Regions from separate parts of the Lysinibacillus sp. GbtcB16 genome, predicted to be linked through region 3. Evidence: riboswitches for the same ligand, from Rfam matches in the RefSeq annotation. Region 3 holds a riboswitch; each other region holds the start of a gene.
What was found. Region 3 has a riboswitch for cyclic di-AMP ahead of KVT27_RS03045 (M20/M25/M40 family metallo-hydrolase). Riboswitches for the same ligand answer to the same signal wherever they lie in the genome.
Positions count from the first base shown of each region.

Region 1 (10,525 bases), 1.3 Mb from region 3:
TTAGCAAGGGAGGTCCACATTTGCATATAGATCTCATTCATGACATCTTCCCGATCCTGCTGATGATCGACCAGAAAGGAGACTGTCCGGTAGACGTCCTGATAGGTGGCATCATACATCGTACGAAACGCCTGTTGATCACCTTCTTTCATTTTTGTGAGTAATTGGTACATATATTCATTTTGCATTCAGAGGGTCCTCCTAAGTAAGCTTACACACTATATTGTCTCTCTATCAAAAAAAGGTTCGGTTCTTTATTTTTTTTTGCAAACGGCTGAGTGTCGGCGGTCATCGATCAGGAAGAAAATCAGGAGTACAACGACCCGTATGCCAGCCGAGGTTCATTGGCTAGTAAGCAATCAGGGGATAAACGTGGTAATTGGATCGTCGATGGCTATTTCTGTGAGGGGTAAAGAAATAGCCTTGGATTGGCCAAATAGTGGTGAACTATCATCGTACAATCGAACATTATTTTATAGCACTTAAACAAGTTGGTTTTCAGTTCTAGATTTACGTGAAGGTACACCGCGTGAACATTTTAGTAGTGAAGAAGAATTTATTAGAAGATAATGAATTCCGTTTTTACTGACTTTTTCTTGTGTGAAGTAAATAAATTTCCTAATATTGATTATTGAACTAATAGGGGCTTTAGTCGAATAGGGCGCAATTCCTATAAAAGGAGTTGTGTCTTTTTAGATAACCTTTAAAAGTGGTTTTGCATACTTGAAAGAAAATGTTCAGTAAAAAAGTAACCCAAAAGAATAAATCTCTAAGGTTACTTGAAACGTAAATAATATGTTTCAACTTAATTTTTTAGTACTAAGTTATTTTGAGAAGTTTTTATAAACTTATTAAATAAAAAACGTACAATTGGTCCCATAATAATAATTTGCAAAGGCAATGCTACAATAAAATTCCTACAAAACACAGAAAGGAATTCTTTGATAATCGAATTGGAATACAATCCATTGTGAAAATAACTTGTTATCAAACCATAAATAGACATAAAAAAAGCCATTCCAATAACCATGCATGTAGATAATGTTAGAATCTTAAATAGAACATTTGATGTATTTGCTGTTAATTTGAAAGCTATTTTTTTAGCTATAGGTCCCACTAGGTACAAGTCAAGAATGATAGCAACAATAAAACCTATTAAAAAATCAGTAATTCCGCCTAAGAAAGAAATTTGTCCAAATATATCATTAAGGTAGAAGTTATAAAGGGTCATAAAAAGTACCATTCCAAAACACATTATTAAACCAAAATATAGACTTTCTTTTCTAGTAGTTGGCATACGTCAACACTCCTTTCGTTACTTGAGTAAGTATATAAATTTTATAAATACTTAGTAAGTGACAATTCTGTGAAGGTTTTGGTGGGAATTATAAATATATGTTACTGCACAATATGAGGGCAGCATGCAATAGTTTATTCAATAATAGGGCGCGATTGGGGAACAAAAGGAACAGATGTAACAAAAGGAACAAATGAAAAACATGTATCATGTTTTGTGAAAGGAAATATAATGGAAACTCGGAGGTAGGTCGGAGCGGTAAGGTTTTCCTCCCTTGGTATTTATCAAAACCTAAATATTAGGGAAAGACAGACCGACGACCGACCTGCGCTTGACAGACTAGTTCCAAGCATGACATACACGGCCGGCCCATATTTTTTAAGAGATAAGGCATTACCCCAGTTTACATGTTTTGTTAAGAATAATATGTAAAAAATAAATCATTCCCTTGTTAAAAAGATCACTTAATATAGTGGTCTTTTATTTGCATTCAAATATGAATTAAAGAAGCAAACGCAGCATAAGCTAGCGTTATTTTTATTGTTTAAAATGATAAGGACCTAGGCAGGTTAAGATTTCTTTACCTTGTCCAAGTACTATTGATTTAATATTCAAATAAAATTAAGATGTTGAGGGGGAAATAAGTACTAAATTTACTGCTGATGGATCGCCGTATGCGATGAAAGTCGCCTGTACGGTGAAGGCTCGTTATAAAACCGAAAAGTTATAAGACGAGAACAGCGCACAAAACGATTTTAGAATTGATGGTTATAAAGGAAATGGTGAATTAACTTTCAAAATTAATCCCGCAATAGGATCCACAAGTATGAAGGTACAACAATCAACTGATGGAGGAATAACTTGGATTGATTCAACACTTGTTGCAGTATTTGATGGTCCTAATTTTAACCCAAACTATAACAACCCTATATTAACAGAAACAAGTTATGGTGTTAGAATTGGTGGATTAATGGTGGGCACTACCTATCACATTAAGTTAGTTGTAACAGGTGGCATTAAAGATGGTGATTCTAATATTGTAGTTACTACTTATTAATTCGTTTAGTTTAAACCTCACCAATAGGTGGGGTTTTTTCTTGAACAAAATTATACGCAATATAACTAGCATTATATTTTGCCTTCCACAATCAGCTGTGGAGGGCTATTTTTATACAACAAGACCTAAGCAATGCACTTTGCCGAGCGGTGCTATTTTTATTTGTGAGGTGTTGACATGGACAGTCAAACAGAAGCTTTAATCGGAATTTTATGTACAGTATTAGATGCTTTTATTGGGGTGCTCACTTACAACCGTAATCGAGACAAGGATGTTAAGAACGATGCATCTGATTCAGCCGTAATACGCACGAAACTAGACAATTAACGCTGGGGTAGAATCGATTAGGAATGATATTAAAGCACAAGAAATGCGTGTTACAGGGTTATCAGAGCGTGGTGACACCTTATATTAAAAATTATTATTAAAGAAGACCGAGAAATGTTTCTAGAGCTTAATTTTGAATATTAATTGAATTCCTCCGATATTTAATATGTTACAACATACACCAATGGAGTGATCAGTTTAATAAGCATAGATAAATATTTTCCTTGTTTACAAAATTTATATGAAGGAGTACAATAATTCCGTAAATCAGAACTAATAAAATATCGGCCAAATCTCAACAATTGAGAACGGAGGACCCATTATTTTGGGGTTAATTCTGCCTTGCAGAAAGGATGAGATATTCTCTTTCGCCATCCTACCCGTCAGCTAACTTCGTCGGCTAAAGCGAAGGAGGTCATAAAGAAGACCGCCTAACTCAGTAATTTTTTATTGCTTGTTTAGATCGGTCTTTTTTTATTTTCCAATAAAAGGGTTGCGAATGGTTTTTATTCCGCACATGATTCATATAAATTCAAATTTTGGGTAAAGTAATGTATTACTATGTACCACACTTAGGAGATAAAAATGAAGAGCTTAAAAGAAAATCTTGATCCTGCAAAGATTCTTGTTTTGGGATTCGCTATTCTAATTTTTATAGGTGCTTTTTTATTAACTCTACCTATAGCAACAGAAGATGGTAAAGGTCTAGCATTTTTAGATGCATTATTTACTGCTACGTCGGCTACATGCGTTACAGGTCTTGTAGTTGTTGATACCGGTGAAACATTTTCATTGTTTGGAGAAATTGTAATTCTAATCCTAATACAAGTAGGTGGGCTAGGATTTATGACATTTGCAACCTTTTTATTTGTTCTATTAGGGAAAAAAATTTCTTTAAAAGAAAGGTTGTTATTGAAAGAAGCTTTTAATACAAATTCAACTGCTGGCGTAGTTAGATTAGTTAAACGGATATTAATTTTCACTGTCATAACTGAATGTATTGGTGGTATATTGCTTGCCGTTCGTTTTTCGTTTGATATGTCTATTGGTCAAGCAATCTATTATGGATTCTTCCATGCCATTTCAAATTTTAATAATGCTGGTTTCGATTTAATGGGAGGGTTTAACAGTTTAACTGATTATGTTGACGATCCCATTGTAGTTTTAACAATTAGTTCTCTTATCATCTTAGGGGGATTAGGTTTTATTGTGATTAATGAACTTTATGAATATCGTGAAATTCGTACTTTCTCGGTACACACAAAGGTTGTTTTAAGCACAACGCTTATCCTTATTGTTGGAGCAACTATTTTAATATTCTTATTTGAGTATAGTAATGTAAAAACATTAGGTTCCTTATCTCCAACAGGAAAAGGTCTTGGCGCTTTATTCCATAGTGTTACACCTAGAACTGCTGGTGCTAATACATTATCTATGGGAGATTTAACTCATGCAACCTTGTTCTTAACCATCTTTTTGATGTTCATTGGAGGAGGATCAGGTTCGACTGCAGGTGGTATTAAAGTCACTACGTTCGCAGTATTAATTATAACTGCCCTTTCTCAACTAAAAGGAAAAGAAGAAGTAGTTTTATTTAAACGTCGTATTGTTATTGAAAATATCCTAAAGGCACTAACTGTCGCAATGAGTGGTATCATGATAGTAGTTGTTGTCACTTTCATGTTAAGTATTACGGAAAAAGGTCATGTATTTATAATGTATCTATTTGAAGCCACTTCAGCATTCGGTACTGTTGGTTTATCGATGGGGTTAACGCCTGAGCTTTCACCAATTGGTCGTTTTATAATTATTTTAACAATGTTTGTGGGGAGATTAGGACCTCTTACATTAGGTTTTGCAATTACTAAAAGACGTAAACAGGAAGCATACCGACGTCCAAAAGGTAAAATAATGATTGGATAAATAAACGGGGAGTGTATAGAGAGTGGATAAAAAACAATATGCTGTGATAGGATTAGGAAGATTTGGAACCAGTATCGCAAGAAGATTACATGAAGCTGGGCAAGAAGTTTTGGGTATAGATTTAGATGAAGAGAGTGTAGAAGATGCTGAAACTTTTTACACACACGGAGTTATTGCAGATTCTACGGATGAGAAGGCACTTAGATCCTTAGGAATTACCAACTTTGACTGTATAATTGTAGCAATTGGTGATGATATTCAAGCAAGTATTTTGACTTGTATGCTACTTAAAAATCTTGGATTAAAAAAAATAATCGCAAAAGCTATTGGAAAACGTCACGGTCAAGTTTTAGAAGCAATAGGAGTGGATTGGATTATCTATCCTGAAAGGGATATGGGAGACCGAGTTGCCAATCAACTTCTTTCACCAAACACTCTCGATTATATTGAACTTTCTAAGGATCATAATATAGAAGAAATTATTATCCCTTCAAAAATGGTTGGTAAGAACTTAAAAGAGCTGAACATTCGTGCTAAATTCAACGTTAGTGTAATCGCAATAATAAGAACTGGAGATATTATCGTTTCACCATCTCCTGAGGAATTACTACAAAGAGAAGATCTGTTAGTAACTATTGGTAAAAGAAGTGATTTAGCAAGGTTCTCAAGTTTAAATGACTAAGAGAATATTTAGCTTTGATAAGGTAAATAATGTAGCAAACAAATAGCCAGGTGCTCGAATGAGTACCTGGATTTATTTAAACTAAACCTCTAATTCATCATGTTTCTTCTTTTTAGGTACAACTTTCATTACTACAGTAACAGCCTCATCTATAGTTTCTCCAAGCATCGATTTCAGATTATACACCAAGTTTTCAACCTTATCGGCTACCCACAAAACAATGATGCCTCCGCATAATGTAAACCCAATAAAATCAATGATGTTCATGGGCCATCGCCTTTATAATTTGAGTAATCGAAAAATCTTACGTATTTCCATTTCATCTAAATGGCGAAGAAAATTGGACAATTACCATTGCGAACACGATCTCGCACTATTAAATCATGCAGAACAAACAAACCCGTTGACTGGGAAGCCACGAAACGTCAGTAAGTATGTAAAGAGGTTAATTGAAGAGGATATGAAACGACCACCTCAAAGTAAATTTAGGATTGATCGAAATGAGCCTATCATCATAGAAGAAGAAACGTACTCAATTGAAACTAAAGAGGCCATGAACAGTTTTATATAAAACAAAAAATCACTCTCTAAATGAGTAGTGATTTTTTTATACACCTGCCATATAATAATTATTATGCAAACTAATAAAGTGGGGTACAAACTTTCAAAAACGGTAGTACCTCACTTTTACCCCAGTTGATTTACTTTTATAACCCCTTATTACAAAAAACCTGGCATTTATGAAAACAGTATTTTTAGGTAAGCCTAGAAATGCTGATATAGCAAGGGTTGTGGGGTATGACTTATGAGTGTACCCCATAATTGGCGCATGGATTTATTCTATTTTAATGAATAAAGATTTTGCTTGAGTTGCTTTCAATACTTTCGTTAATTTAAAAACCCAACTACAAAAAAAATTTGTAGTTGGGTTTTCGTAACATGATATTTATACTTGTACTACTTTTAAATAGCTAATTAATTTCTATACATTAACTCCGTATACGTATCACCATATGGAGTTGCAGTTTCAGTGATATACGTGTTGATAATTGTACCCATAGGATTTCTTACTACATTTTTTACTTTGTGGTAAATAACATCTTTTCTAACACCAACACGGATATATTTAGTAGGGTACTGCGATTCATAAGTCCTTGTAGATGTAAAACTATGTGAAAATGAAATACCGAACGTTGATGAACCTTGTGCAAAGGAGCCGTTTATACTCCAAGTGATTCCGCCAGCGATGGATACACTTTTCACTTTATCCCAACCTGGTGTAGCGGGGTGATAACCAATAAATGCGCGTGAAACAGTGTATTTTTCAAGTGTTGTCTGAGTTGTCTGATTACATGTAGCACATAAAGGTTGTATGCTGTTATTCAGATAAGATTGGTAATCTTCTTCTGATTCAAACAAAATCATGCCACCGTCTTCTGTTGGTACGCTATACCTATCATCTGTCACAAATTCTAAATCTTCAAAGGGTAGTAATTCTGAATCACTTTCGGCTGCATGGACTAAAAGGCTACTGCAACTAAAAACTAAAAATAACACAAAGCTAAAGAACAACGAACTAAGTAACTTATTTCCAGTTATTGCTGTCATCTTTTAACAACCCCCCCTGTATTTGTAATTCAATTTCCATTATATACTAAGTGGCAATATTTGTATATACTAGTTTAGATTATTGTATAATATGTAAGTATTAACTAAAGTTATTAAATTTTAAAAGAAGGTGGAAAAAGAGTCGTGAAAAAGAGGTTAACAGTTTGTGCTTTACTTGGATTATTGTTAATGCAAACGGCTTGCAGCTATAGTGTGGATGTTAACTATGAAGAGAACAATCCCGAAATTGTTCTTTCTGAAAATACAAAATTAGAAAATTTAAGAGTACTAGAACTGGATGCTAATCATGAAGAAAGTAAGAAGGTTCTTAACATATTTGGAGAAGAATTAAAGGATGGAATTTATGCTTATGATGAAAATGAACATAAAACATATATTTTAATAAATTCAACTACAAAGAATTACTCTGATTACTCCTTTAAATATAATAAGGAAAAGAAAATTTTAACTTTTACCTATACAACTACAGAAGGAAGTAGCACAAATTACAAAAAGCTATTTCTTTTAGAAAGTAACAAGAAGAATCCCTATGAGGAAATCAAACTTCTTAATAATGGGAATGATGATGGTTTCATAGGTGTGTATACACGATAAACAATAATTTATAAATGTTTTACGTGGCGGTCGAACATAGGGGAGTCCGTTCTTCAAAAAAATGGTCGACAATTCTACAAATGAGGATAACCGATGAGCATGGAGTACCAGAGAAAGGAATATGTATCATTTTGCGCTTTGGTAACTGAGAATGACAAAGGGGGGAACACTGAAGCCTCGAGCTTGGAATTTTCTATCTCATAATATGTAGGCTTCTATAAAACCAGTAAGGCACAGGATGATGTGTTTTACTGGTTTAGAACCATGGTACTTCCAATTTAAAAGAAAAATTTACAGATTTTGAACGAAATGAAGAATCGCATGTCTAATGGAGGAAGGAGGCGAAAAGGATGATATTTGAATTAGAGCAGCGTGCTATACGCGGGGATCATAAAGCGATACTTTCCCTTATTGAAATGGATCAGGATATTTTGTATCGTCTGGCCATTACATATATGAAGAATGAGCAAGATGCTATGGACGTGATGCTATTTTAATGGTGATATTTCCGCGTCGCAGCAAAGTGTATCCGTAAAGATGAATCAGGATCATCAAGGTAAATTTTTAATGTTTTCTGCTGCAATAAAAGAAGATGGTACGCTGTTAGAGTCCAAAGGTATTTCGTTTTCACGAGATGAGCAATACGTAGTGGAAACGACACAATTTGAAGATTATAATGGAAAGGCAAAAATATTTAAACTATTACGCCAATCCTATCAGGAGAAATATTGAACTGAATATTCCTTTGCAATAAAGTAAAGATGTTCAAATAGGCTCTCCTTTTTGGGCATCTTTTTTTCATTCTTTCATTCTTTCATCATCAATGAAAAACCTCCATACCTTCTATTAAAGATCAAAGCTGCCTAGAACCATAAAGTCCACAATAACGCCGCTTACTGGATTTTCAGACCCCAATACACTAATGCCTAATACCGTTACACCACTAATATTTGTCACATTCGCAGAGACATATTTTCCAGCAATATTCTTTTCTCTCATTTGTACTCTAGGTCTTAAATTAATCGATGCATTTGTGGAGTATACACTTGATACTGCGAAATCAATAGTTGATAATAAAGGATTGCCATTCGCTAATGCATTGTCTGTAACATAAAAGGTAGCGATCCCATTTGCGTCTGATGTAGCTTGTCCATAAATAATGCGCTTTTCTTTTTTTGGATTCGACTCACCAGCTTTAAATACATGTAATAGTGTTGGTGCGAGTTTAATTATTTCAATGCTCATAGTCATTCTCCTTCATTTAATATTTTAGTATCCATCCTATTCATGCAATGCTATTCTATGAACTTTTTATTCGTTTATTACTTTATTAGGGATGAGAAAAATGGATGTGATTTCTCCTTTAAGCAATTTAAGGGTCACTTGGGGATGTAGTGACCCTCCATCAAAAAATAAGGGGAAATACTAGCTTACTAATTACGTTTGTGTAACTAATTCTACCGCTTCGATTACTAAAGGCGTACCTGCAGTGAGTGTACCTGTAACGTCGTTAAAGGTTAACTCTGTTGCAGAAACTGTATAGGAGCCACCTTCCTGTAATACCCCATTAATATAGAAATTATAGTAGCCATTTGTGACTACTGGGAAAGCAGTAGCGGCATTTCCACTATCATCTAAAAAGGCAGTTGCAGCAATAGTCGTGCCATCAGTGACAGCTAAATTTGCTGCTAAAATATTAAAAAATTTAGTGGAAGTTCCTGTAACATTTACATGGATATTTATAATTGAAAGTGCCATTTTTTCACCTCCCTTCAAAAAAATAATCTTTAGTGAGTTGTTATACGAGTCAAAAAGTAGATTGTTTTCACACCAGAAAATGAAGGTTTTCAAGAAAATACAACTTATTATATTTCCACTAATAGTATATGAATTGAATATGGAGGATGGTTTGGCGATAGGTCTATTAAAGAAAATTTGATAGAGGATAAAGGGAGAGCGGCAGATACTCGACCAACACTACATTAATGTACTGATGGCAAGACATTCTTGGTCAGGAAATAAATATAATTCATAGGGAAATTAATTATGAAATAGAATAGTGCGAGGGAAAATGCTTGCTTTAACACTTAAGCAAGTCATGGATAATGATGAAATCAGTCGCTTAGTGTTGCTAGGGAAGACTAAACTTGTCATTTCTTGCGCTTACCCGGGAAATTATTTTTATTTCCTAGCGATATGCTTTTTGTAAGGGCAAGATCATGGAAAGAAAGAACAGCATACTAAAAGGAAATAGACATATTCGTCTATTTCCTGTTCCATAGCTATTAACCTTGCTTTATGTTTGGCTTTTGGGATCGAGTGATATTGCTCGTAGCGGCACATTCTACAAGAGCAATGCACTTTACCTTTGCTCAATGTACCCCTTATAGGCATGTATTCATTTTCCCGTAACATAATATTTTGTAAAATAGCCCATTTCTTTTGAATCTTTCGCTCTCTTTGATGGCGAATATAGGCCCTTGATCGATTTTTCATCCATATCAGCTCCCTTGAGAAACCCAAGCTTGCAGAGAGGTCAAGGGATGTAGCAGCACTCCCTACAAGCTTGGTATGTCGCTGATAGTCCACATAAATCTTTTCATCTTATCAGTCCTTTTTACGAAAAGCCGCAGCATCATCGTACGTTACTTCTCAAAATAGTTTATGGTGGAGCTCATTCAACACAAAGTACTTTCATGCCCTTTTAATGTACAATTTTTGGTTATAAAAGAGTACATTCTTTTCCAGATGGAGAATATAAGACAATCTTAGTCGCGAGACCAGAAAGTGAATTACACAAACCTTGGTGATTTTGAAGAGCTAAAATGAGAGGGTATGGCTCCCAAGGCTGAAAGACTAACTTCCATTATATTGCATTTTTTCGGAAGCTCCTGATTTGTTGCGGATAAGACTTCTAAGTGTCTTGAAACTGCAATACATAATAATTAGAAAAAATTTCAAATTTTGATTCGTTCAGGTCCATCTTTAATGAGATAATATTCCTTATAAGGGTGGT
Region 1 covers NZ_JAGXJV010000001.1:1,938,613-1,949,137, reverse strand. Annotated here, with positions in the region: gene KVT27_RS09830 (sigma-70 family RNA polymerase sigma factor) at 1-188, opposite strand, end outside; gene KVT27_RS09825 (DUF2798 domain-containing protein) at 806-1,297, opposite strand; gene KVT27_RS09820 (hypothetical protein) at 2,124-2,354, shown strand; gene KVT27_RS09815 (hypothetical protein) at 2,532-2,681, shown strand; cyclic di-AMP (ydaO/yuaA leader) riboswitch at 2,958-3,098, shown strand; gene KVT27_RS09810 (TrkH family potassium uptake protein) at 3,267-4,604, shown strand; gene KVT27_RS09805 (potassium channel family protein) at 4,627-5,286, shown strand; gene KVT27_RS09800 (hypothetical protein) at 5,368-5,553, opposite strand; gene KVT27_RS09795 (hypothetical protein) at 5,573-5,857, shown strand; gene KVT27_RS09790 (hypothetical protein) at 6,262-6,894, opposite strand; gene KVT27_RS09785 (hypothetical protein) at 7,039-7,509, shown strand; gene KVT27_RS09780 (RNA polymerase sigma factor) at 7,860-8,006, shown strand; gene KVT27_RS09775 (hypothetical protein) at 8,047-8,241, shown strand; gene KVT27_RS09770 (hypothetical protein) at 8,356-8,754, opposite strand; gene KVT27_RS09765 (DUF4183 domain-containing protein) at 8,947-9,267, opposite strand; gene KVT27_RS09760 (hypothetical protein) at 9,727-10,005, opposite strand.
Region 1: linked by a shared signal. The riboswitch ahead of KVT27_RS09810 (TrkH family potassium uptake protein) and the one ahead of KVT27_RS03045 (M20/M25/M40 family metallo-hydrolase) in region 3 are both predicted to bind cyclic di-AMP.

Region 2 (10,525 bases), on a different contig from region 3:
CAGCACTTCCTATCATCATTATGTCCGCAAAGGATAGTGATGTAGATAAAGCGCTTGGCTTGGGATTAGGGGCAGACGATTATATTGCTAAGCCATTTTCTATGCTGGAATTCTCAGCTCGCGTAAAGGCCGTTATTAGAAGAGCTACGAAATACGCTGGCCAAATAGATCCCAAACAAGATGTAATAGTTATAGGCCATTTAAAGATAGATATTGTTAATTTCTCAATAAATAAAAATGGACAAGAAGTGAAGCTAACATCAAAGGAATTTGCCATCTTAAAGCTATTTGTAACAAACCGTAACCGAGTTTTTACGAAAGAGCAAATTTATCAGCTAATATGGAAAGATGCATATTACGGTGATGAAAATATTATTAATGTACATATTCGAAGGCTACGCGAAAAAATTGAAGATGATCCATCCAACCCCCAGTATATTAAGACGCTGTGGGGAATTGGCTATAAGTTTGAAGGATAACAGATATGATAATCATGCTATTAATCATAATTGTGGTGCTTATAGGAATAGTTATTTTTCAATGGAAAGCAAAAAAAGAACAAAATCAGACGATCCAATATATGAATGAAAAACTCCAAGCCATTGTTCAAGAAAAAAGTAACGAAAAGATTTTGGTAACTACGAGCAATTCACAAATTCAACAGCTACTTATTTCGATAAACGCTTGGCTGGACCATCACCAAAAAGTTCAGGCGACCCATCGCAAAATGGAAGATTCCATGAAAAAAATGCTGGCCAATATTTCACATGATTTAAAAACGCCTTTAACGGTTGTGTTAGGCTATATTGAAATGCTTCAGCTTCAAGGCTCAGCTAGTGAAGAGGAGCGTCAAAGACTATTAGCGGGTGTACATGCTAAAACATTAGAAGTATTAAAAATTATTCATACATTTTTCGATCTTGCCAAATTAGAGGCAGGGGATACAGATTATCCAATCACTAAAATCAATGTCTGTGAAATTAGCCGTAAAAATATATTATCATTTTACGATATGGTCACGTCCATGGGACTAAATATTACTATTACAATCCCTGAAACACCTATGTATGCCCTTGGTAATGAAGAAGCGTTAGATAGGGTTCTCAACAATCTTTTATCCAATGCTCTTGCCTATGGAGCGGATGGTAATGTAATTGGCTTAACCGTAAGAAATGATGAAACGACTATTTATATAGATGTATGGGATTGTGGTAAAGGAATCGATGAATACCATATTGATAGTGTTTTTGAGAGAATGTACACGCTAGAGGACTCTCGCAATAAATCCTTCCAGGGGAGTGGCTTAGGTTTAACGATTACAAAGCGATTAGTGGAAATGATGGACGGTTCCATCCAGTTATCAAGTATTCCCTATAAAAAGACCATTTTTACCATTGCATTAAAACGAATGATGTATTGAAATCACAGCTTGTAGAGCTTTTATTGTGCTTTACAGGCTTTTCTTATGCTCTTAAGAAATTTGTAAGAATCCAGTAATAAATTAGAGAGTTTCATTTTTTATAATGAAAATAGCCACATTTGAGGGAGAGATTGACATGACATACATTGTGAAAACAAACCAGCTTACGAAAGTGTACGAAGGAAGAGAAGTGGTTTCTGCTGTCAATATGAACGTGAAGAAGGGAGAGATTTACGGCTTTTTAGGCCCTAACGGAGCGGGTAAAACGACAGTTATGAAGATGCTAACGAATCTGACGAAGCCAACCAGTGGAGATGTTGAAATATTTGGTGAGAGGTTGACCGATCAATCGTATGAACTATTAAAAAGAATGGGAACGATTATCGAATATCCTATTTTCTATGAAAAATTAACGGCTAGGGAAACCTTAGAATTGCATTGCGAATATATGGGCTATTACAATAAGCAGGAAATTGCCCATGTACTTAACCTTGTAAAATTAACAAATGCAGAGGAGAAACGGGTAAAAGATTTCTCATTAGGGATGAAACAGAGACTAGGTATTGCACGCGCTATTATTACAAAGCCAGAGCTCCTAATTTTAGATGAGCCAATTAATGGACTAGATCCCATTGGGATTAAAGAGTTGAGAGAGCTTTTTAAAATGCTCTGTACGGAGTATGGCATTACGATCATTATCTCTAGTCATATATTAGGGGAAATTGAACAATTGGCCGATACGATTGGTGTCATCAAGGAAGGTAGGCTCATTACTGAAGTAACGATGGATACGATTAATCGTAATCAAGCCGACTATATTGAAGTGATCGTAAACGATGGTAAGAAGGCAGCCTTTATTTTAGAAAGTGAATTGAGAATGGCTAATTTCAAACTGATGGATGACAATTCTATACGAATTTATGATTTGACAGTATCCCAAAAGGTTCTAACAAAAACATTGATTGAACATGACATTGAAATAGAGGAGATTAGCAAAAAAACTAGCACATTAGAGGATTACTTCCTTAAGCTAATAAATGGAGGGATTGTTCATGCTTAATTTAATGCGTTTGGAAATGAAAAAATATCATTTAGGCTCCTATGTTAAAAGTGCTATGTTTGCTAACTTTATTATTTTAGGATTTATGTTTATGATTTTATTTATTTCTAAAGTAGAAGGGGAAGTTGATATTGCAAATTATGAAATGGCTTTAAGTGTCATCGATTCATTTGTCAGAGCCGTATTTATTATTTTTGCAGCTACATTAATAGCTAAACTGATCATCGGAGAATATAAGTTTAAAACAATCACATTGGCCTTTATGTATCCTATAAGCCGAAAGAAATTAATCGCTGCTAAGCTTGCGATTGTCATGCTTTTTACCTTTAGTGCAATCATCGTTTCAAATATCTTGATTACAACCATTTTTTGCATCGTAAGCGATAAATTTGATTTAATTCCTGATGTTTTATCTAATACTTTAATCATGCAACATATACCATCTGTACTCATGAATGCAATTGCTGCCTCAGGGATGGCATTAATTCCATTATATTTCGGAATGAGAAAATACTCTATTCCAGCAACAATTATTTCTTCTATTCTAATCGTATCAGTGACTTCATCCAATACAGGTAACTTCACATTAAATGACATCATTATTATTCCAATCTCGTTAGCAATCATAGGTATTAGTATTGCCTATCTAGCTATCCGCAATATCGAGAAGGTTGATGTTTAATGAAAGAGCCATAAATTTTGTTGTTATCGAACGATGATGATAGCAATTCGATAAAGGTGATTTCAATGAAGAAATTAACTGTAACTTCTGCGCTGCTTTAGCTATCCTACAAGAGTAAAGGATCATGTAGGATCCAATGGTAGTAAATTTGTCTATAATTATCACCTTTAGATTATCAACAAAAAGGCATCGAGATTTTTCTTCTCGATGCCTTTTGTTAGTCTATTAATTCACTATTTTATCCAAATATTGTTTCACCTAGTAAGTAAATATTTAATGCCACAACGATGACAACTACAAACCAGCCTAAAATAGTAGTAATACGGTGGTTCACTAAACCACCCATAATGTCTCGTTTGCTTGTAAACATAACGAGAGGGACGAGGGCGAATGCAATACCGAAAGATAACACAACCTGACTAAGAACGAGCGCATGGGTTGCATTTACACCAGATGCAATAATCGCTAACGGAGGCACCATTGTAATGGCTCTCCGTAAATAAAGTGGTATTTTTCGTTGAATGAAGCCTTGCATTACTACGTCACCTGCTAATGTCCCTACAGAGGAGCTAGCTAGCCCAGCAATTAGTAAACCAAGACCAAAGGAAATGGCAGCCATTGGGCCGAGAGCATTCTTTAGGCCGTTATAGGCAACATCTAAATCCTCTACTACAATCCCCTGTGTGTGAAATACTGCTGCCGCGATAATGAGCATACTCATATTGATGGCTCCTGCAATGATCATAGCGATGATAATATCAATAAATTCAAAACGGAAAATTCGTCTTTTTTCTTCTTCATTACGACCGATAATACGACTTTGTGTTAAAGAAGAATGTAAGTAAATAGCATGGGGCATGACGGTCGCACCTAAAATACCTGTTGCTAATAGTAATGAATCCACCCCTTCAAATTGTGGCGTGAACATACCAAACGCTACTTCGCCCCAATCTGGCTGTGCTAAAAATGTTTGGAAGGCAAATGCTAATACGACAATTAAAACCATGCCAGAAATGCCTGCCTCAAAGGCTCTGAAGCCTCTTCTTTGAAGCTCTAGAATAGCAAATGATCCGACTGCTGTAATGATAGCTGCTGGAAGCATAGGGATATTAAATAACAAATAAAGCCCTAATGCGGCACCTATAAATTCAGCAAGGTCGGTAGCAATAATGACTAATTCAGCCTGAATCCAAAGAAATATAGATGTCTTTTTAGAAAAATGTTCACGTGCCACCTCAGGTAAATTTTTTCCTGTCGCAATACCAAGCTTGGCAGATAAGGATTGGATGAGCACCGCCATTAAATTAGAAAAGGCTATTACCCAAAGGAGTAAGTAACCATATTGAGAGCCAGCTGTAATATTTGTGGCAAAATTGCCAGGATCAATATAGGCGACCGCTGCAATGAATGCAGGTCCAAGAAAAGGTAAAAACCGTCGCCAACCTTTTATATCTCCATCTAAAACCGCCTCAGCAGACGATTTTGTGACTTGTTTGTATACCATATTTGTTCCCTCATTTCAAAAAGTATCGTTTGTGAAATAAAGTTTCCTGGAGGAAAATAAGATAATAGTATTCTAACGCTAGGATTAGAAAAAGGGAAGCGCTTTGCTTAAAATTTTTAAAAAATAAGTATGCACATTTCTCATCAATTTCTAATTAGACTTTCCTTACCTGTATCGTTTACGATGAAAGAAAAGATGAAGGACTGATTCGACATGAGCAATCGAATTTTAATTATAGAAGATGAAGAAAATATTGCGAGAGTGCTCCAGTTAGAGCTTCAGTTTGAAGGCTATGAAGCGGTGATGGCCCATACAGGAGCAGACGGTTTATTGCAATATCGTGAGCAGCAATGGGATTTAATCTTACTGGATATTATGTTACCCGAAATGAGTGGCATAGATGTACTAAAGCGTATTCGCGCAACAGAATCACAGACCCCAGTTATTATGCTGACTGCTAAAAGTGAGGTGGAGGATAAGGTAAAGGGATTGGATTTGGGAGCTAATGATTATGTGACAAAGCCCTTTGAAATTGAAGAATTACTGGCCCGTATCCGGAATGCACTACGGTTTTCTCAAAAGGCTAGTCCAACAAAGGTTGGTGTATCGTTTGGACAGTTATCGATCGATGAGCAGACAAGAGAAGTTATTTATTATGGTAAGGAGATCCAACTGACTCCTAGAGAATACGATTTATTGTTATATCTAATGAAGCATCCTAAGCAGGTGCTCACAAGGGAACAAATATTAGAGACGGTATGGGGCTTTGATTACTACGGAGATACAAATGTTGTGGATGTCTATATTCGTTATGTGCGCCAAAAGCTTGAAATCGCTAATGTAACACCCATTATTCAAACAGTTCGCGGTGTAGGTTATGTGCTGAAGGAAAATAAATCATGAAGCTTAAAACAAAAATTCATCTACTTACCACTTTATTAATGCTAGTAATTTTAGTGGCAACTAACAGTGGAATTTACTTTTTGTACGAGAAATTTGCCTATAATACGGAATATAGTCAACTTCATACACGAGCGAATGATTTAAGCTCAACATTAAGCCAGTTAAATACACAAACCAACCTACAGCAGGTATTAAGAGCATATATGCCAGCTGGTGGTGCTATCTATGTATATGGTGGAGAAAATTTAAAGACCAAGGTTCAGGCCACTCTAGACATGCCAGATGTTACTTCTATTGCCTATACAATGCCTACTATTTGGATGGATGGGACAATTGTGGACATCACCTTACAGCAATCCATGGAGGAAGTAGAAAGTACACTGGATTTATTAAAGGCTATTTTGATCGTTGTGTCCATTATTGCCACCATTCCAATCTTTTTAGCGAGCTTGGCACTCGGTCGCCTAATTTTGTTACCACTAGAACGCTTAAATGCGACAATGCGCAAAAGTGCATCGACGGGAAAATATGAAAAAATGGACATCCCAGCTAAAGGTGGGGATGAATTAGCAAAAATTAATCGAACGTTCAATATGATGATGGAGAAGCTTGAACAGCACTATCAAAAGCAACAGGAATTCGTTTCAAATGCTTCTCACGAATTAAAGACGCCCATTACTGTCATTGAAAGCTATGCAAAGTTGCTCTTGCGAAGAGGTTTTGACAATCGTGAAGTAGCGCAGGAATCGCTACAGGCTATTGCAAATGAATCTTCTCGTATGCATGAAATGGTATTACAATTATTAGAGCTAGCCAAAAATAATGAGCATATGGATATTCATATTGAACAGCTAGAGCTAGCTCCCTTCCTTAATAAAGTGGCTGCACAAATGCAGCAGGCATACCATCGGAATTTTATAGTCGACGCAGAAGAAGCACCACAATTTATTGACAGTGATGAAAAAATTTTGAAGCAATTACTCTTTATTTTGCTTGATAATGCTAGGAAATATAGTGAGGATGACGTTCATATTTCCACAGCTGAAACTACTACGCATGTACGAATGACGATTCAGGATTTTGGCGTCGGTATTCCTGCAGAGCATGTTTCACATTTGTTTGAGCGTTTTTACCGTGTCACAGAGGATCGTAATCGTAAAACAGGCGGTTCTGGCTTAGGGCTTGCGATTGCACATGAACTTGCGGGACAATTGGGCATCACCATAGATGTGGAAAGTACAGTTGGAGAAGGTTCAAGTTTTACCTTGTGTATACCAAAGGAGGGGCAGCAATGAAAAAGTGGGTTTTAATACTTATTGTGATTATCCTTCTTTGTAGCGGAGTGCTTTGGTTTATTCAAAATCGCTATTTTCAAAAGGAGCCTCTCAGTGAAGCGGAGGCCATACGCCATATCGAAGCTATTTATAAGGGTCAAGTTTCAGAAGTAAAAAAGCGTGGAAATTCATTTGAAATACAATTTACACGTGAGAATTTGAAATATACAGCCATGCTTGATGCTACAACACAGCAGGTTTCTGATCTAACGTTGCAAAAAGGGCAAAGTAAATTATTGTTAACAGAAAATCAAATAAGAAAAATGGTGAAAGAAAAATATGGTGAGGTAGAAAGCGTCATGCTCACAGATACCATTTATACCGCACGTGTTGAAAAGGAGCATAAGCAAAAAGATATAACAGTAGATGGCTATTCGGGTGAAGTGTTATCTGAAAAAGATGTAGAACCATTAAATCAGCCTGAAAAACCTCACATTATTACCGAACAGCAAGCCATTGATATAGCGCTGCAACAATTAACAGGGAAAGTGGATTCTGTAGATTTTGAAGATACTGCGGAGGGCGGTTATTATTTAGTTGAAATTGAAACAGAGCATGAAGAAGCCACGTTCCAAATTCATGCTGTATCTGGAAAGGTCCTTTCTGTTTCATGGGACGATTAAAGAGTTTTCTCATGGAATTCTAATGTTCCTCTTATAGTTCTATCATCTTTGCTTGGTAAGCTAAAAGCAGATAAAACAAAGGAGAGATGAACATGAAAAAAATAATGATGATTCCTGCATTAGTGGTGACTCTTGGTGTTGGAGCGGCAATTGGTTCAACAACTTTATTATCAGGAAGTGCACAAGAAAAAAAGATCCTATCCATGCAAGAAATCGAAAAGAAAGCATTATCAGTAGTGGATGGGACAGTAGCAGATATTGAACTAGATCAAAACCGCTACCGCTCTGTTTATGAGGTAGAGGTGCATGCTGATAAAGAAGAGTATGATTTAAAATTCGATGCCTATACTGGTAAATTACTTAAGCAGAAGAAAGAGCGTCAAGATGACGATGATAATGAATGGGTTAACGCTAATACTGCTACTAACCTTATAAGTAAAGAAAAGGCTATTGAAGCGGCTCTAACAAAAGCAAAGGGTACAGTCACAAAAATTAAATTAGATGATGGTATTTATGAAATTGAGTTAAAAAATGGGCAATATGAATATGATGTTGATGTTGATTCGATTACAGGAGAAATTGTTGATTTTGAACAAGATATGGAAGACTAATAATAGTTGTTGCCTTAAAAGTAGAGCATACTTTTAAGGCTTTTTTTGTTGTAAAATGCCTTTAAATTAGGTATTCGCGGGTAAATTAATTTCTACCATGGATATTAACAATGTTTTCAAAAAGTCTATGTATTTCACTTGTAAAAAATAAAAATTTTCTTCTTTACTTTTTTAATCGACAGGCGTAATATGACATCATTATTAAAGTTTCAAATTTCTAAATCGCTGAAGCAAACTAGACGCGGGGGACCCATTTTAGACGGAGCGCATAAGCAATCCTTGGGGTGAATCTCTTCTTTTGAAGGGTAGGGCTACTCAGGCCCGAATCCGACAGCTAACCTCGTAAGCGTTAAGAGCAGAAAAGTTGGAGCTTGGCAGACAGATGAGCGTCTACAAGTCTTATTTAGTGATGACTTGTAGGCGTTTTTTGATCTCATTTAGGAAGGCGAAACACAATCTAAGAAACTAGAAGGTGTTTATTGATGAAATCCTCATTTAAACGTTATGTAATCGGCAAACCATTAAGATCCGATGCGTTAGGGGAACAAAAGCTTAGTAAAACAAAGGCATTGGCAATATTATCGTCCGATGCTTTGTCTTCCGTAGCCTATGGACCGGAACAAATTTTAATTGTCCTGATGACTGTGGGAACATTAGCATTTTGGTATTCTTTACCGATTGCGGTAGGGGTCGTTGTCCTATTGGTGGCGCTGACTTTATCATATCGTCAGGTTATATTCGCCTATCCACACGGGGGCGGCGCTTATGTAGTTTCTAGGGAAAATTTAGGTGTGAACGCAGGTCTTGTAGCAGGTGGCTCATTGCTCGTTGATTATATTTTAACGGTAGCGGTAAGTGTATCAGCAGGGACAGATGCAATTACATCGGCATTTCCAAGTCTGCACCCATACAATGTGCCAATTGCTATTATCTTTGTGATTTTTTTAACGGTCTTGAACTTACGTGGTGTAACAGAGTCCGCCTCTGTTTTGGCATACCCTGTCTACCTGTTTGTAGTCGTTATGCTAGTGTTGATTGGGATGGGGCTCTATAATGTTGCAACAGGTCAGGTGCCAGCAGAGCTGCATCCAAAGATAGGTACACCTGTCGCAGGGATTAGTTTATTTATATTATTAAAGGCATTTGCGACAGGGAGCTCAGCTTTAACAGGGGTAGAAGCTATATCGAATGCAATCCCTAATTTTAGAAATCCTGCTCCTAATAATGCTGCTAAAACATTGTTAGCAATGGGCGGAATCTTAGCGGTTTTATTTATCGGTATTGTTAGTTTAGCTTATTTTTACGGAATTGCGCCAACTTCGGAAGCGACAGTCGTTTCCCAACTAGCAGAAGCAAGTGTTGGTCGAAATTTCTTTTATTATATAGTACAGGGTACAACAGCGATGATTTTGGTACTTGCAGCAAATACGGGCTATTCAGCATTTCCTCTACTTGCTGTCAATTTATCAAAAGACGGTTTTATTCCGAGAATATTTCAAATGCGTGGGGATCGCCTAGGGTATTCTAATGGCATTATGATGCTAGGGCTAGCAGCCATTGTCTTAATCATCTTATTTGATGGGGCAACAGAGCATTTAATTCCACTCTATGCTGTTGGGGTATTTATTCCGTTTACATTAGCGCAAACGGGAATGATGCGAAAATGGTGGCGTGAAAAACCTACTGGCTGGATGGCAAAATTTACGATTAACACAATTGGTGCAGCTATTTCGTTTATCGTAGCGATGATGTTTTTTGTAACGAAGTTGCCTCAGGTATGGCCAGTGTTTGTCTTTTTACCAATTATCATTTTTGTATTTCATCGGATCAAGCTTCATTATCAAGCCGTTGGAGAACAGCTGAGATTGAGTAAAGAGGAAGTCGCTACTATTGAAGGAAATGTATTCATCGTACCAGTAGCTGGTATAACGAAGGTGGTTGAAAATTCCCTTCATTATGCGAAATCACTAAAGGTTGATAAAATTATTGCCTTTTATGTGGCTTTCGATCAAGCTGATGCAAAAGCCTTCGAAGAAAAGTGGCAGGCTTGGCAACCAGACATTCGACTAGTAACCTATTATTCGGCTTATCGTAGCATCACACAACCATTGATCAAATTTATAGATAAAGTGGACCATCAATGTGCGAAAACAGGTCATAAAGTAACGGTTGTCATCCCTCAATTTTTACCGAAAAAGGGCTGGCATCATATGCTTCACAATCAATCAAGCTTATTAATACGTACAACATTGTTATTTCACAGAAATGTCGTGATTATGACAGTACCTTTTCATTTATCAAAATAATGCTAGCATGCTAGAAAATTGTCTGTTATAATCAGTACGTTGATTGAAAACACGAACGTTTACAATTAAAAAGTCGCAGAAT
Region 2 covers NZ_JAGXJV010000006.1:6,813-17,337, forward strand. Annotated here, with positions in the region: gene KVT27_RS18060 (response regulator transcription factor) at 1-479, shown strand, start outside; gene KVT27_RS18065 (sensor histidine kinase) at 485-1,420, shown strand; gene KVT27_RS18070 (ABC transporter ATP-binding protein) at 1,557-2,480, shown strand; gene KVT27_RS18075 (ABC transporter permease) at 2,473-3,162, shown strand; gene KVT27_RS18080 (Nramp family divalent metal transporter) at 3,401-4,666, opposite strand; gene KVT27_RS18085 (response regulator transcription factor) at 4,880-5,569, shown strand; gene KVT27_RS18090 (sensor histidine kinase) at 5,566-6,864, shown strand; gene KVT27_RS18095 (PepSY domain-containing protein) at 6,861-7,526, shown strand; gene KVT27_RS18100 (PepSY domain-containing protein) at 7,619-8,137, shown strand; cyclic di-AMP (ydaO/yuaA leader) riboswitch at 8,351-8,500, shown strand; gene KVT27_RS18105 (APC family permease) at 8,620-10,443, shown strand.
Region 2: linked by a shared signal. The riboswitch ahead of KVT27_RS18105 (APC family permease) and the one ahead of KVT27_RS03045 (M20/M25/M40 family metallo-hydrolase) in region 3 are both predicted to bind cyclic di-AMP.

Region 3 (10,525 bases):
ATAGGACTTCTTCAGAAGTTCATCAAGCTAAATTGTATGGTTGGATCATACATCATTAACCAGAGCCCAACAATGTTTATAGGCGCGCATTTTCACAAGTGTTTAACGTTCTTCTAACCTTCTAATAAATTGTTCCAATCTTCACGTAAAACTGCGTAATAGTATTCGTCCCACCATTCCTTCCCATATGGTATACACTTTTTAAAATAACCTTCACGCCGCATTCCGATCTTTTCCATAACTTTATAGGAAGCGATATTTTCGGGCTGACAGGTTGCAATAATTCTATGAAGTTTCTTTTCATTAAATCCATAGTCTAATACAGCACGGGCAGCTTCAGAAGCAAAGCCTTGATTTTGAAAAGCTGGATTTAGTACCCAACCGATTTCATAAGTATGATCGCCGAAACAAGGATGGAAAACGATATGACCAATCACTTGCTTGCAATTATTTGAAACAATAGCAAAATGTTTTGCTTTGTCGTTACTATTTTCTGCAATAAATTTCTTTGCCTGTTCTTCATTGAAAACACCCTCAGGCATATAGTGCATCACTTTTTCATCTGAAGTATAGCTATAAACAGCTTCCCAGTCCTGCTCTTGAAATGTTCGAATGAGTAATCGCTTAGTTGTCACGTTCACATGTATATCCTCCAATATATAGTTAAATTTTTCCTTCCATATAATATTTATACACTTCAAACATCTGGAAGTCATGTATTTTTTATTTCAACAGCTTGAATAAGGGCTGGTATAACTGCATTTAATGGGAAACCGTGCTATACTTTGCATACTGAGTTCAATAAGGTAGGTACTGAAAGGTGTGTAACGATGTTATCAAAAGAAAAAATTAACCGTATAAATGAACTTTCTGCTAAAGCGAAAAGTGGTCAACTAACGGATGAAGAGGCAAAGGAGCGAACAGCGCTTCGTAAGGAATACTTAGATACATTTAGAGCAACAATGCGTGATACGATTGAAAACGTAAAAGTGGTTGATGCAGAAGGAAATGATGTCACGCCTGAGAAGGTAAGACAAGCGAAAAAAAATAAATTTCTAAATTAATGTGACACAATTCAACAAAGTATGTATGAAAATACAAATAGTATTACAAAAGCATTGTTTTCTAAAGCAATGTTGACTAAACTGTAGAAGAACAATTATAGGACGAGAAAGGATGTCACAATATAATGACTCAACATGCGGATTTATTAGCAATTAATGCTATCCGAACTTTGTCAATCGATGCTATTGAAAAAGCAAATTCTGGTCACCCAGGTTTACCAATGGGGGCAGCGCCAATGGCTTATACGCTTTGGACAAAACAATTACGCCATAATCCAGCGAACCCAAAATGGTATAATCGCGATCGTTTTGTATTATCAGCTGGTCATGGTTCCATGCTTCTTTACAGCCTACTTCACCTAGGCGGCTATGGTTTACCAATGGAAGAAATTCAAAACTTCCGCCAATGGGATTCATTAACACCAGGACATCCTGAATATGGTCATACAGTAGGTGTGGAAGCGACAACTGGTCCTCTAGGACAAGGTATTGCCATGACTGTAGGTATGGCAATGGCTGAGCGTCATTTAGCAGCTACTTACAATAAACCAGGTCATGACATCGTTGACCACTATACATTTGCATTATGTGGTGATGGTGACTTAATGGAAGGCGTTGCAGCAGAGGCTATTTCATTAGCTGGTCACTTAAAACTTGAAAAATTAATCGTGCTTTACGATTCTAATGATATTTCTTTAGATGGTGACTTAGAAAAGTCATTCTCAGAAAATGTACAAAAACGTTTTGAATCTTATGGTTGGAATTATTTAAAAGTTGCAGATGGCACAGATGTTGATGCGATTAACGCAACTATTGAAGAAGCTAAAAAATCAACTGGCAAACCAACATTGATTGAAGTGAAAACAGTGATTGGTTTTGGTTCTCCAAATAAATCAGGTAAAGCTGATTCACATGGTGCACCACTTGGTACAGATGAAGTGGTATTAACAAAAGCTGCTTATGAGTGGGCACACGAGCCTTTCCAAATTCCTGCTGAAGTATATGATACGTTTAATGCTGCAGCTGAAGTGCAAGGAGTTCAGTCTGAAGAAGCTTGGAATACGAAATTTACTGCTTATAAACAAGAATTCCCAGAGTTAGCTGCTCAATTTGAACATGCTATGAATGGTGAATTACCAGCAGACTTCGCTTCTGAATTACCAGTGTATGAAGCTGGTAAATCTGTTGCAACACGTTCTTCTTCTGGTGATGCGATTAACGCTATCGCTAAGAAAACACCATCATTCTTTGGTGGCTCTGCTGACCTTGCTGGCTCAAATAAAACAACGATGAAGGGAGCAGGCGATTTCTCTGCAGACGATTATGCTGGTCGCAACATCTGGTTTGGTGTTCGTGAATTTGCAATGGGCGCTGCTTTAAACGGTATGGCTCTTCACGGTGGTTTAAATGTATTTGGTGGAACATTCTTCGTGTTCTCAGATTATGTTCGTCCGGCAGTTCGTCTTTCAGCATTAATGGGTCTTCCTGTAACGTATGTATTTACACATGACTCGATTGCGGTAGGAGAAGATGGTCCAACCCATGAACCAATTGAACACCTTGCATCATTACGTGCAATGCCTAATTTATCTGTTGTTCGCCCTGCGGATGCAAATGAATCAGCTGTTGCGTGGGAACTTGCCGTTGCATCAGAAAATACGCCAACAGTATTAGTATTGTCTCGTCAAAACTTACCTGTTCTTAACGCTTCTATTGAAACAGTACGTGAAGGTGTAACGAAGGGTGCTTACACAGTATCTCCTGCTACTAAAGAAATAGCGGATGCGATTTTAATTGCAACAGGCTCAGAGGTTTCACTTGCTGTTGAGGCACAAAAAGCATTAAAAGCTGAAGGCATGGATGTAGCTGTCGTTTCAATGCCATCTATGGACCGCTTTGAAAAACAAGATGCTGCTTACAAAGAATCTGTTTTACCAAAAGCTGTCACTAAACGTCTTGCGATTGAAATGGGTGCATCATTCGGCTGGCATAAATATACTGGCTTTGAAGGTGATGTGCTTGCAATCGATAAATTTGGCGCATCAGCTCCAGGTGAAATTGTAATGGAAAAATACGGATTCACTGTAGAGAATGTAGTTGCAAAAGTAAAAGCACTATAAGATTTTTAATAAAATACCGCAACACTCAGCGTACGTATGAATTCGCAGGGTGTTGCGGTATTTTTTTTGCTATTGGATGCCGTATCACTAAAGGAATGAACAAATACATCCCGTAGCAAGAGTCTTCTAAAATATGTTTAATTAAAAAAACTGCATATGGTTATGCAGTTTTTTATGTAGAAATTATTTAGCAAGCCCGTTCTGAAAGGCATAGACAACGGCTTGTGTGCGATCTTGAACCTCAAGCTTTGCTAGAATATTGCTTACATGTGTTTTCACAGTTTTTAAAGCAATATATAGCTCGTCAGCAATTTCCTGATTGGCTTTACCCTGTGCCATCAGCAATAAAACTTCCATTTCACGGTCAGTAAGGTGGTCGTAAAGGGGTGTATTATTGCCGTGGCGCATACGGTGCATCATTTTAGATGTAACTTCTGGCTCTAATACCGTTTCGCCACCCATTGTTTTACGAATGGCTTCTGCAATTTGTTTAGCATTAGATGTTTTTAATATATAACTCACTGCCCCTGCCTCTAAAGCAGGGTAGACTTTGTCATCATCTAAAAAGCTAGTCACCATCATGATTTTTGCCTCGGGCCATGCGGCTAAAATTTCTGCTGTTGCCTCAGCACCAGTCATAATGGGCATAACATTATCCATTAAAATAATATCAGGCTTTAGGGCAAGGGCACGCTCAACTGCTTCTTGCCCGTTTTCAGCCTCTCCCACAACTGTAATATCTGGCTGTGCGGATAAGTACGCCGAAACGCCGATACGCACCATTTCATGATCATCCACTATGAGCACTTGTATCATTGTCATTGACCTCCTCTTTATGTAGTGGAATTTTAACTTCGACAATCGTTCCTTCTTCAGGGACTGACACAATTTTATATGTGCAGCCAATTTCAACAGCTCGTTCAGCAATATTTTGCAAGCCGTAAGAAGTGGATTTATCTGCCTCTACATCAAAGCCTAAACCATTATCTTGAATGCGTAAAATGGCTAAGTCATCTCGTGCAACAAGCAACAATTCAACCTCACTTGCTTTGGCATGTCGAAGTGTATTAGAGAGGGCTTCCTGGGCAATGCGGAATAGGTGATCTTCTTCTGCTTTCGTTAATGCCATTTCTTCTAGCTCATATTCAATATGGAAGTAAACCTTTTGCTGAAGCTCGATAATTAATTCCTCTAAGCCTTGGGCAAGTGTTTTATTGCGAAGTGCAACAGGTCGCAAGTGTAATAATAATGCACGCATTTCGAGCTGTGCTTGCTGAACTATTTTTTCCACTTGCTTTAAGCTAGTCGCATTTTCGTCATTTTCCGTTAAAGCAGAAAGCAACATGGAGGCTGCAAATAATTGCTGCGACACAGAATCATGTAATTCTCTAGCCAGACGCTGACGTTCAGCAATGATACGTTCCTGTATAATTTTGTCATGAGCTTCTGCACGTTCATTGGATAAGCGCTGTAGACTTTTACGCTGTGTATCTATTAATTCACTTGTTTGCACAAGTGCTTTTTTTAATGGTTTCGGAAGGGCTTGCTTTTTAGAAAGCACAAAATCAGGTTCGATTAACTGCTTTATAATTTTCGTTGCTTGAGCTTCTCGGGCACGAGCAGTCATACTAATCCAACTGGTAAAAAGGAAGCTAAGAGCAAATAGGCTGACTACAATAATTCCGCCGAGAGGAAAATTATCATAATTTTGTCGCCATAAAGGTTCCCAAGTTTTCTCATCAGGATTTCCCCATACTGCAACAAGCAATCCGAATGTAGCACTCATTAAAATGAATAATAAGGTAAATAATCTTGAGATAAAGGCAATCATTTACGCAGCACCTCCAAATCTCCAAGCCATGTTGCAACATGAATAATTAAAATGCGTTTTGCATCCTCAGGATTTCCATCAGAAAAGCTAACACTTTCATTTAAAATACGTTGTGGACCCACATGTAAGCAAGTAAGCTCACCAAATAGGGTCGTATAGTGTATACGAAAAGGTATTTCATACGGGATATAGATTTGAACTTTACCAATCCCTTGACGAATCGTAATTAGACTTGTGCCAGCAGGCAAAATCGTTTGAGTTGTATCAACTGTGATATCTCCTGCTAAACGTTGAATTTGCACATCTTGCCATTTGTATGCTTCTGTTGGTGCTGGTATGGTGCCAATTAAGTCATTTTTCGAGGTAGATAGTTTTTCAAAAAGCTCAGCACCAACTATTTTTGGTTCATTTTCTCGTTGTAAGTATTGATAAAGCATATATAAGAGCATAATGACAATGAATAGACGGAGGCTCCACATTGTGAATAATGCAATCGCAATGAAGAATATGCCGGTCCATTTAAAAAAGCGGACTTTTTTAGCAAAGCTTAAATAAAGCAGTACGGCCCCAATCAATAAACAAAAGGCGCCACCATTATTAAAAATAGTAAGCTCCATAAAAACGAGTAAAAAGAAGCATAGTACCCAAAATGTGAGCTTATTTGTAGTGAAATTTTGCAAGAGGGTCACCCTTCTTTCTACTAATAGTATAAAAGAGGGAATGGGACCCTCTGTTTTAAACGTGAAAGAATGCGCCGGTTAGAGTTGGCGCATTGCTTCCATTATAACATGTTATTTATTTTCAATTAGCAGTGGAGAGCTTTGCTCTGAAGCTTTTTTTTCTAATTGTGCCAATCTTGCTTCAAATGTTGTAACTTCATGATCTTTGTCAATTTGATAAGCCAATTTATCAATATAAGCTTCCAAATCTTCAAAATTTGTTTTATTGTTTTTGGCTATCATACCATCCATTTGATGATGGGCACGAGTGACATTTTCTTTGCCCATTAACTGTAATTGACGAACTTTCATGTCTTTAATTTTATGTTTCATTGTTTCAAATTTACGCTCTAGCTCGAAATATTCACGTGTACTTGCTTCGATACTTGCCTGTAATGTATGATTACGGGCAGTGTAAGCTGTCACTTCATCTGTTGCAAAATCAATTAAATCTTGCTCGCCACTAGTTTGTGCTAATGTCAGTTGAGATTCACGTTTAGCAAGTAAATCTGCATTTTGTTGATATTCTTGCTCAAGCTTTTCTTTTAATTGTCCTTGACGTTCTAATAATTTACCTGTTTCTTCTGTTTGTTTTTCAGCTTCACGGATGTACTGGTTTAACATAGCAATTGGATTTTTTTGTTCCTTCTTATCAAATAACTGATGTAAGTCTGCCTCTACTGTATATCTAAAACGTTGAAATAAATTCATATTCATTCTCTCCTTTTATTTTGTTAAATTTGACCATTCTTTTTCGAAGTTTGTAAATGGGTCTTCTTCTTTTTTACTTTCAATTGTTGGGATTTTTACATCTTCGCCATTCCATTTTTTATAAATGACATAGACAATTGCGATTGCTGCAAGACCAATCATTGCAGGAATGTTCGATACTGCTGATAGGATACCGATTAGACCAACCGCGAACCAAAAGATTTTACCGAAATTAGACTTGCTCGCCATGTAAAAATGCATCCCTAGTGCTACAAATAATCCGGAGAATAGTAAGCCTGCCAATGGTCCGATTAAGGCTAGTGCAACACATGCTGCGATAACGCCTCCAGTTAATAAAAGAAATTTTCTCATTTGTTTTAGCTCCTTTCGTTTGTACCTTTATGTTACCGATTTACAAGATTGTCTAAAACGGACTCGAAATTGATTTTCTACTAGGTCTTGAGGCTGAGAACTATCTAGGCTGCAATAAAAGTGGGTTTTTGATGTACACAATGAGTGTATCTTGCTTGTTTTCATTGAAAAATAGCAGTTCATTTTAAGAGCTAATTATCATCTGCCATAAAGTAATTTTTAGATCCTAAACTAGAAGCTTTTCGACAAAAATAGAAGATGAAACCTTCCTCCGTTTGACAAATTAACAAGATGGGATGAGCTATACTTATGGAAAATAAACTGAGCGAAGGAGGATTTCTGGTGAGAACCTATTCCATATATAAGATAAAAGAAGAGCATTTAACGTTTATTTTTGGCAGAGAGCGAAAGTTGTTAGAGATGATGCAAGGCTGTGAAGACGCCAATGAGAAATCCTTAAAAGAGCTTGCGTATATATGTGAATCCGTTCGTTTTGATGAAATAGCAGCAATGTTGGAGCATCAACTTGATTCCAAATATGCACATTTAGAAAGAGCTCGTAATGCTTTGTTTTTAGAACATCCGATAAAAGGCAAAATGGCTATTTATTTAGTGGATCGTAAGATTTGTGTTTATTGTGAGGGTTCACGAATGCTAGATTTAGATTTATTTCAAATGCTTGCCAAAATGAGTGAACGATTCATTGCTTTCAATAAACAAGATAATGAATGTGGGTGGTTGAAACCTATGAAGTATACAATGCACTAGGAAAATTCACTACAATATATAGTAACATGCTATCATTTGGTGTATAATGGAGCGTGGAGAGTTTTTTCTCGGTATATTGTAGTGGAGGAGGTTGGTTGTATGCCTACATGGGGCTGGATTATTATCGTAATTATCGCATTAGCAGCGGGAGCGGCACTTGGTTTCTATTTCGCTCGTCAAGCTATGATGAAATATTTAAAAGAAAACCCACCTATTAATGAGCAAATGATTCGTATGATGATGGCACAAATGGGTCGTACGCCGTCTGAAAAGCAAGTACGTCAAATGATGGCACAAATGAATAAATTCCAAAAATAATTGGAATTTTTAAGGAGCAGCTGGTTAAGGTAACTGGTTGCTTTTTACATGGACTCATAAAAGGGGATGTCTCAAAATGGTTGAGACATCCCCTTGTTTTTAATGAAGAGAAGCATTCAGCCAGTTAATTGCACTATGTACAACAACAGCTACACCTAACGGTAGAACACCCTTATCTAAAATAATATTGGGATTATGAAGTGAATAGTTTTGATTTCCTAAACCGTTCGATCCAGCCCACATAAACATCGTTGGTACACGCTGGCTAATATAAGAGAAATCTTCTGTACCAGCTAAAGGTTCTTCGTCTATCTGTAAGTTTTCCTCACCGACAATTTCTTTGACAAAAGGGGCGACTAATGTACAAAGATCTATATTATTATAAAGTGAAGGTGTTGAAATGGTGTGAAGGTCATATGTGCCTCGCATCAATAATTTCTGGAATGCGTTTAAATAGCTACGATCCACCAGCCATAAAAGATCCCTTTATTTTTTTGCTTGTTCATAGTTTGTTTCCCTCCGATTTCTACTTTAATTACTGAGAATGAAGCTCTCACTTAGGCAGAAAGAATTCGTTTTCATTAATGACTATGTCATCGACCCAATTCATAACGTTCCATCCATCAAACGAGATGCTCGTCCTCAATGGATTCTGAAATTTTCCAATTCAAATAATGAATATGGCTCCATTTTCCTTCTCATATAACGCTTACGAGGTTAACTGTCGGATTGGGACCTTTGAGTAGCCCTACCTAAAAAGGATTCACCCCTTGGATTTTCTAATGATCTGTAAATATTTGATTTCCTTGTCTCAACTGGCTTCAGCGATTTAGAAATTTGAAACTGACTATGAAATTCTTTAACAAAAGGCTGTAAAAATTTTTTTTACAAAGCAATTTCTTATGTTAGTAAGATGTGTAGCAGTCTTTTAGAAACAAGAATGAAAAAATTTTTAACTCTATTCGTTTGAAATATTCTATGAAAACATAAAAAAACTAGCAATTTAAAATATTCCCACTAATTTTAGAAAAACTAGCTATAATAAATAGTATTCATAGAAAAGGAGCTGTTAAATATGGAACGCGAAAAGACAAATGTAGAAAGCTTTGATCTAGATCATACAAAAGTAAAAGCCCCGTATGTTCGGTTAGCGGGAGTTAAAGCAGGGAAAAATGGCGATGAAGTGTACAAATATGATATTCGCTTGAAGCAACCTAATAAAGAGCATATGGAAATGCCAGCTTTGCATTCCTTAGAGCATTTATCTGCGGATATCATTCGTAATTATTCTGACCATATCGTTGATTTCAGTCCAATGGGTTGCCAGACAGGCTTCTATGTATCCCTTATTAATCATGAAGATTATGAGGACCTATTAACTATTTTAGAAAAAACATTTACTGACGTGACAAAGGCGACAGCAGTGCCTGCATGTAATGAGGTACAATGTGGCTGGGCTGCGAGTCATAGCTTAGAAGGAGCACAAGCATTAGCGAAGGAATTTTTAGCGAAACGAGAGGAATGGCATATCGTTTTTGAAGAATAAATATGGAAAAAAAACCTTGCGGGAATAATAAAAGCAAGGTTTTTATTTGCGTTAAAAATGGAATGGAATGACATTGGAGGAGGAAGAATCCCGATTTATTTTTTGGTAAATAAAACTTTCTAAAAAATCATGAATTAAATCTTCGTATTCATCCATATTTTCATTAAAGGATTGGGCATGTGCCCCAGTATCAAATAGCTTTAATTTTTTAGGACCTACTTTTTTATTGTAAAGATCTAGTGACATGGACGCTGGAATAAATGAATCAGGGATACTATGGATAAAAAGTACAGGTTTTTCAATATGGGTCACTGCTTCGGCGGGGGTCACACTTTTGAAGGAGTAGCCGTCCCGGAGGCGGACAAAGAAATCGGCAAAACGAATGGGAATAATAGAGCCATATTTAAATTCAGTTTTGGCAATTTGCTTGAGCAACATGGAAAAATCGGAGAATGCACAATCAGAAATATAAAAATCAGCATCATCTTCAACCGTACCTGCATAAAGTAACATTGTTGCTGCACCCATAGATTCTCCATGAATACCTAGTATTGCATCTTCACCAATCATGGCTTTCACTGTATTGACTACTGCATCAAGATCATTTTTTTCATAGTGGCCATAACTAGTTGTTTTGCCACCAGATTCGCCATGACGGCGATGGTCAAAGATGACTGAATTATAGCCAAGCCTTTCAAATAGCCGAGCGTATTTAACGGAATTTATTTTATTTTCGGTAACACCGTGACATATGATGATCGTGTTATTGGTTTGCAACGGCTGAAGCATAATTCCTCGAATCGTATAACCATTAGGAGAATCAATATTTAATTCGCATTTCAAGTTTTTATTGTACCAAGCCTCATCAAAGCGTTTGGCTGTCGTTTCTCGTTCACGAACAAATTCAGGATCTTTTTGTTGAATATACATTAATTTATTGGAAAGCGCGAAGCCGAACAGACCAGTAGCTGCTGCGGCAAGCGTTGTTGTAATACCAGAGAATAAAAGCATCTTCTTTTTCATCATAAAACACCTCCACATGCTGTTTCTTATTTGTAATGTTCCCAACTGAGATT
Region 3 covers NZ_JAGXJV010000001.1:614,045-624,569, forward strand. Annotated here, with positions in the region: gene KVT27_RS02995 (GNAT family N-acetyltransferase) at 114-641, opposite strand; gene KVT27_RS03000 (DUF896 domain-containing protein) at 831-1,064, shown strand; gene tkt (transketolase) at 1,190-3,184, shown strand; gene KVT27_RS03010 (response regulator transcription factor) at 3,368-4,000, opposite strand; gene KVT27_RS03015 (sensor histidine kinase) at 3,975-5,015, opposite strand; gene liaF (cell wall-active antibiotics response protein LiaF) at 5,012-5,695, opposite strand; gene KVT27_RS03025 (PspA/IM30 family protein) at 5,807-6,445, opposite strand; gene KVT27_RS03030 (lmo0954 family membrane protein) at 6,461-6,817, opposite strand; gene sirA (sporulation inhibitor of replication protein SirA) at 7,160-7,585, shown strand; gene KVT27_RS03040 (YneF family protein) at 7,685-7,903, shown strand; gene KVT27_RS03045 (M20/M25/M40 family metallo-hydrolase) at 8,003-8,371, opposite strand; cyclic di-AMP (ydaO/yuaA leader) riboswitch at 8,594-8,740, opposite strand; gene KVT27_RS03050 (S-ribosylhomocysteine lyase) at 8,979-9,449, shown strand; gene KVT27_RS03055 (alpha/beta hydrolase) at 9,501-10,472, opposite strand.